Linked DNA regions of Alloalcanivorax dieselolei B5. The protein of the gene in region 2 interacts with the protein of the main gene of each other region in a pairwise test. Links are inferred from orthologs where the notes say so. Each region holds a gene or a part of one and is shown on either strand. Other genes may lie near its edges.

Region 1 (3,049 bases), 560 kb from region 2 along the record:
GACGCCAAATCGTGACCCCCAGCAGTCCCATTATCGTTGCTCTGGATTACCCCCGTGCCGAGGATGCCCTGGCCATGGCGGCGCGGCTGGATCCCGCCCGGGTGCGGGTAAAAGTGGGCAAGGAGCTGTTCACCCGGGCCGGTCCCGATGTGGTTAGAGCGTTACAGGACCAGGGCTTTGAAGTGTTTCTGGACCTCAAGTATCACGACATCCCCAATACCGTGGCCGGCGCCGTGCGCGCTGCCGCCGAACTGGGGGTGTGGATGGTCAATGTGCACGCCAGTGGTGGCAAGCGCATGATGAGCGCCGCCCGGGAAGCGCTGGAAGGCGCCGCCCGCCGGCCCTTGCTTACCGCGGTGACGGTATTGACCAGCCAGACCGGGGACGATCTGCGCGAAGTGGGCATCGCCCGTGCCGCCGAGGAGCAGGTGATGGCACTGGCGCGGTTGACCGAGGATAGCGGTCTGGATGGCGTGGTCTGTTCCGCTCTGGAAGCGCCGATGCTGCGTCGCGCCCGTGGCGAGAACTTCCTGCTGGTGACGCCGGGCATTCGTCCCGAGGGCAGCGCCAGCGACGATCAGCGCCGCATCATGACCCCGCGCCAGGCTCGCGAGCAGGGCGTGTCCTACATGGTTATCGGCCGCCCAATCACCCAGGCGGCGGAGCCGACGGCGGTGGTGGACGAAATCTTACAGAGTCTGTCCTGAAACACTGACGCAAACTGTCTGAAATGGCGGACAGCCTGCTCCGTGCGTCCCGTTTAGAGTGTCTTCTCCAACAACAAACCTTAAGGAGAAGGGAATGAAACTCTATCGTGCATTGTGTTTGGTGGCGGCGCTGCTGGGATCAGCGGTCTGGACCCAGACCGCCCAGGCGGCGGAGGATCCGGCGCTGGACAGCGCCACGGCTTCGGCGGTGGTGGAACAGACCGTCAACCTGAATCAGGCCACGTCGGCGGAGCTGCAATTGCTCAAGGGCGTCGGTCCGAAAACCGCCGAGGCGATCATTGCCTGGCGGGAACAGGAAGGGCCGTTTCAGGATGTGGAGCAATTGCTGGCGATCAAGGGCATTGGTGAGAAAACCCTGCAGGCGATCCGCGACCGGCTGACGTTGTAAGGTAATGCTGTCCCACAGTCGTGGGGCAGCTCGCTTACATGCAACACGCCGGCACGCTAAACCCAAGCCTGCTGCCGGCGACAAGGCCTCTGTAGGAGCTTGCCCTGCAAGCGAATTGTTCTGCGGTCAAGACTTCGCTTGCAGGGCAAGCTCCTACAGAGGCTTCGTAGTTCGATCCGCGGGAAGCTGCTTTAGCGGCGAATGGTGTGTTAGCGTACCGGCGTGTTGCGTGTAAGCGATATTCTTGCTTATGTCGGCCGCTGACTCCGCGGAAACTCGCAAAGATCGGCGATAATGCACTCACCGCACTTAGGCTTGCGAGCCACGCAGGTGTAGCGCCCGTGCAGAATCAGCCAGTGGTGACAGTCGCGTTTGAACTCCTCCGGGACCACCCGGAGCAGGCGCTGTTCCACCTCGTTGACGTTTTTCCCCGGCGCGATGCGGGTGCGATTGGACACCCGGAAAATATGCGTGTCCACGGCGATGGTGGGCTCACCGAAAGCGGTGTTGAGCACCACGTTGGCGGTCTTGCGACCGACGCCGGGCAGCGCCTCCAGGGCGGCGCGATCACGCGGCACTTCGCCACCATGAAAGGCGAGCAGCTGCTCGCACAGTTTGATGACGTTATTGGCCTTGGAATTAAACAGCCCGATGGTTTTGATATATTCCTTCAAACCGTCCACGCCCAATGCCAGAATCGCTTCCGGCGTATTGGCCACCGGAAACAAGCGATCGGTGGCCTTGTTGACGCCGACGTCGGTGGCCTGGGCGGACAGCACTACCGCCACCAGTAACTCGAAAGGGGTGTCGTAGTTCAGCTCCGTGGTGGGATGGGGACGCTGTGCCCGCAGACGGCGGAAAATTTCCGTGCGTTTCTCGCGATTCATGCCTGCTCCTGAATCAGATCGCCGCAGTATAGCGAATCAGTGCGCTATCGCCACGTCGGAACGAACCGGACATCCCCGCGTCAAAAGCAGATTGCCCGGACCCCCGGTAAGAGGGCGAAGAAAAAGGGAGTGAGTATGCAGTTTTCCGCCATGGAAACCCTGATGGTGGCCCTCATCGTACTGGTCGTGGGGCAGCTATTGGTTCATCGATTCCGTATCCTGTCCGACCTCAATATGCCGGAACCGGTGGTGGGCGGGCTGCTCGCCACGCTGCTGGTCACCGGTCTGCAGCTGGCGGGTGTATCGCTGACCTTCGACGATGCGCTGAAAGGCCCCGCCATGCTGTTTTTCTTCGGCGCGGTGGGGCTGGCCGCGGATTTTCGTTTGCTGCGCCAGGGCGGCTGGCCGATGGTGGTGTTCGCGATTCTGGTGATCATCCTGGTGTTTCTGCAGGACGTGGCCGGTGTCCTGATGGCCAAACTGCTGGGGCTGTCACCGTTTTACGGCCTGCTGGGAGGCTCGATCACCATGACCGGCGGTCATGGCACGGGTATCGCCTGGGGCGAAGTGTTCAGCAACGACTTTGGTATTGGTGGCGCCAGCGAACTGGCCGCGGCATCCGCTACCTTTGGTCTGGTATTCGGGGCGCTACTGGGCGGGCCGTTGGCAATGATGCTGATCCGGCGCTATCGGTTGCAGGTCCCCGCCGGTCGCGAGGACGGCGAATACGATGGCGCGGAAAAGCCCCGCCCGATTGCCGCCGCCAGCGTGGTGCGTATTCTCATGCTGTTGTCCATCGGTGTGGTGGTGGGTTCCGTGGCGGAACACTACTCTCAGCACTGGGTGCGTCTGCCGACCTTCGTCTGGGTGCTGTTTGTCTGCATTCTGCTGGGTAACCTGGCGCGCCGTCTGTGGCCGGTGAATGACGCCACCATCGAGATGGTGGGCAATACCTCGCTGAGCGTGTTTCTTGCCATCACGCTGATGAGTCTGCAGTTATTGCAATTGGTGGATCTGGCGCTGCCGATGCTGGCCATGCTGCTGGT
Region 2 (3,524 bases):
TGTCAGCGCCTTCGTCCGTGCTTTTGCTCTCCTGTTCCGGCTCGGCTTCCTCAGCACCATTCCGGTCAGCTTGTTCCTCCCCGGCCGCTTGTCCGGCGTCGTCGTCACCGGCCTCCGCCTCCAGTTCCAGCAGCGGGTCGCCTTCCTTGACCTTGTCACCCTGCTTGACCAGCAGACCCAGCACTTTGCCGCCTTTTGGCGCCGGCACTTCCACCGTCGCCTTGTCCGATTCCAACACCACGATGGTGTCTTCCGGGGCAATGGTATCGCCCTCTTTCACCGTCACCTCGATGACATCAACAGGATCGCTGCTGCCGACATCGGGGACTCGAATAGTTTCCTTGCTCACGCTTTGCTCCTTCTTGTGGAAGAAGAGTGGAAAATCATTAGTGGGTCACCGGATAGGGTTTGGCCGGATCGATTCGGTATTTTTCCATCGCTTTTTGCACCACGTCGGCGTCGACCTCGCCTTCGTCACGCAGCGCGGTCAATGCCGCCAGCACCACGAAGTAGCGGTCCACCTCGAAGAAGTGGCGCAGTTGCGCACGGGAATCACTGCGGCCGAAGCCGTCGGTGCCCAGCACCCGATAAGGCGCCTTGACCCAGGGCCGGATCTGATCCGCGTAAGCCCGGATGTAGTCGGTGGAGGCGATCACCGGGCCGGCGCGGTCCGCCAGACAGCGCTCCACCCAGGTCGGTTCGTGCTTGTCGCGTTCCGGTGCCAGCATGCGATCACGGTCGGCACGGATGCCTTCCCGGCGCAGCTCATTGAAGCTGGTAACACTCCACACGTCAGCGCTGACACCAAAGTCCTGGTGCAGCAGTTCCGCCGCGGCTTCCACTTCGCGCAAAATAGTGCCGGAGCCCAACAGCTGCACCTTCGATGCCTTCTTACCACCCTTGCCTTCGTGCAACAGATACATGCCGCGACGAATGCCTTCCTCGGCCCCTTCCGGCATGGCGCCGTGCACGTAGTTCTCGTTCATCAGCGTCAGGTAGTAGAAGATGTTCTCGTGGTCTTCATACATGCGCTTCAGACCATCCTGCAGGATCACCGCCACTTCGTACGCGTAGGTGGGATCGTAGCTGACACAGTTCGGCACCGTGCTGGTGAGAACATGGCTGTGACCATCCTGGTGTTGCAGACCTTCACCATTGAGCGTGGTGCGCCCGGCGGTGCCGCCCAGCAGGAAGCCACGGGCCTGGCTGTCGCCGGCGGCCCACCAGAAATCCCCGGTGCGCTGGAAGCCGAACATGGAGTAGTAGATAAAGAAGGGAATCAGGGTGAAATTGTGGACGCTGTAGCTGGTGGCCGCGGCGATCCAGGCAGCCATGGCGCCAGCTTCGTTGATGCCTTCCTCGAGGATCTGCCCTTTTTTGTCCTCGCGGTAGTACATCACCTGGCCGGCATCTTCCGGCTCGTATTTCTGGCCCTTGGAAGAATAGATACCCAACTGCCGGAACATGCCTTCCATGCCGAAGGTGCGCGCTTCATCGGGTACGATCGGCACCACCCGCTCGCCCAGGGTCTTGTCCTTGACCAAAGCGTTGAGCATGCGCACGAACGCCATGGTGGTGGAAATTTCCCGGTCGCCGGTGCCTTCCAGAAAGTTGGCGAAGAAATCCAGGCCCGGCATTTTCAGGGACTGGCTGGCTTCACGACGGCGCACCGGCATGTAGCCGCCCAGTTTCTCCCGCTGCTGGCGCATGTAGCGCAGCTCCGGAGAATCTTCTTCCGGTTTGTAGTAGGGAATCGTTTCCAGTTCTTCGTCGGTGAACGGCATGTCGAAGCGATCGCGGAATTCCTTCAGGCTTTCCAGATCCATCTTCTTCATCTGGTGCGTCTTGTTGACCGCTTCCCCGGCACCGGTGGCGTAACCCTTCACGGTTTTCGCCAGAATCACGGTGGGCTGACCGGAGTGGTTCACCGCCTCGTTGTAGGCGGCAAATACCTTGAACGGGTCGTGGCCGCCACGGTTGAGACGATAGATGTCCTCATCGCTCATGTGCTCGACCATTTTCTTCAGTTCCGGATAGGCACCGAAGAAGTGCTCGCGGGTGTAGGCACCGCCGTTCTTTTTGTAGGCCTGATATTCACCGTCCACGCACTCTTCCATGCGGCGGCGCAACAGTCCCTCGTCGTCCTTTTCCAACAACGGATCCCACAAGCGCCCCCAGATTACCTTGATCACGTTCCAGCCGGCGCCCCGGAACAAGCTTTCCAGTTCCTGGATGATCTTGCCGTTGCCGCGCACCGGGCCATCCAGACGCTGCAGGTTACAGTTGACCACGAACACCAGGTTATCGAGTTTCTCCCGCCCGGCCATGGACAGCGCGCCGAGGGATTCCGGCTCGTCCATTTCGCCGTCGCCGAGGAAGGCCCAGACCTTGCGATTATGATCGGCAACCAGCTCGCGGTTCTGCAGGTACTTCATCACATAGGCCTGGTAGATGGCCTGCATCGGCCCCAGCCCCATGGACACGGTGGGGAACTGCCAGAAGTCCGGCATCAGCCAGGGGTGCGGATAGGAGGATAATCCCTTGCCCGCCACTTCCCGGCGGAAGTTATCCAGTTGTTCCTCGTCGATCCGTCCTTCCAGATAGGCGCGGGCGTAGACACCGGGAGCGGAGTGTCCCTGAAAGAACACCAGGTCACCGGGGTTGTCATCGTGAGGCGCGTGGAAGAAGTGATTGAAGCCGACGTCGTAGAGGGTAGCGGAAGAGGCGAAGCTGGCGATGTGACCGCCCAGATCGTCATCGCTCTTGTTGGCCCGCAGCACCGTGACCAACGCATTCCAGCGAATCAGGGAGCGAATACGCCGCTCCATGAACAAATCACCGGGTAACGGCGCCTCCTTGCGAGGCGGAATGGTGTTGATGTACGGGGTGTTCAGGTGGGTGCGCAATACGCCTTGTTCCTGGGCTCCGTTGGTCAATATGTCCAACAGCCAGGCGGCCCGTTGCGGCCCCTCCCGTTCGATCACCGATTCCAGCGCGTCCAGCCATTCGCGCGTTTCCGCCGGATCGATATCATCGAAGAAGTTTCTTTTCTGCATGGGCTTGCGTCCTTTTTAATCGCGTTAGCCACGCCGTCGCGGGATCGCCGCGACAGCGAATGTCGTGCCTGTGTCGACGGTTCCGGGTGTGGTCGTCGCGACAGGTCGAGGAAGCTCGCTCCTCCGGTGATTCGAGGGCAATCAACACCGGGGAGCTAGGGAACCGGAGCGTTATTCAGGGTTCCCTGACCAGGAGGTCACCGGCCATAGTAACAGGCCTCGAACGATTCCCCCACCGCTCCATGGCGAGCAAACCGTAACCGAAATAGCGTTTCATTTTTATGGGGGAAGTGACGGCGATTACCTGGGAAGGGGAGCGGCAAGACAGCTCCCACAGGGTGCTACGGAACCGCTGTGGGAAGCTGGCTTGCCAGCGAATGGCGAATTCATGTCGATCAGGCCAGCAGGCTCCAGAGCGCGGCGAAGATCAGCCATACCGCCAGGGCGCGCAGCAGCACCCCGTGCAGT

What was found.
Region 1: the proteins of aceE (region 2) and nth interact in binary tests that used the Escherichia coli proteins (3 or more experiments, as listed by UniProt). The link is inferred for Alloalcanivorax dieselolei B5 from one-to-one orthologs.

What each region holds. Positions count from the first base shown.
Region 1 is NC_018691.1:3,289,940-3,292,988, reverse strand. Bases 185-2,911 are described here. They hold nth (endonuclease III), read right to left. Parts: upstream 2,004-2,911; coding sequence 1,365-2,003; downstream 185-1,364. Other genes in these bases: gltS (sodium/glutamate symporter), read left to right, coding at 2,139-2,911; B5T_RS14665 (ComEA family DNA-binding protein), read left to right, coding at 802-1,116; pyrF (orotidine-5'-phosphate decarboxylase), read left to right, coding at 185-707. Outside these bases: lipopolysaccharide assembly protein LapB, read left to right, coding at 1-15; more of pyrF, read left to right, coding at 12-184; more of gltS, read left to right, coding at 2,912-3,049. UniProt on the Escherichia coli protein: DNA repair enzyme that has both DNA N-glycosylase activity and AP-lyase activity. The DNA N-glycosylase activity releases various damaged pyrimidines from DNA by cleaving the N-glycosidic bond, leaving an AP (apurinic/apyrimidinic) site.
Region 2 is NC_018691.1:3,848,702-3,852,225, forward strand. Bases 187-3,388 are described here. They hold aceE (pyruvate dehydrogenase (acetyl-transferring), homodimeric type), read right to left. Parts: upstream 3,057-3,388; coding sequence 387-3,056; downstream 187-386. Other genes in these bases: aceF (dihydrolipoyllysine-residue acetyltransferase), read right to left, coding at 187-349. Also shown: more of aceF, read right to left, coding at 1-186; B5T_RS17110 (protein AmpE), read right to left, coding at 3,452-3,524. UniProt on the Escherichia coli protein: Component of the pyruvate dehydrogenase (PDH) complex, that catalyzes the overall conversion of pyruvate to acetyl-CoA and CO(2).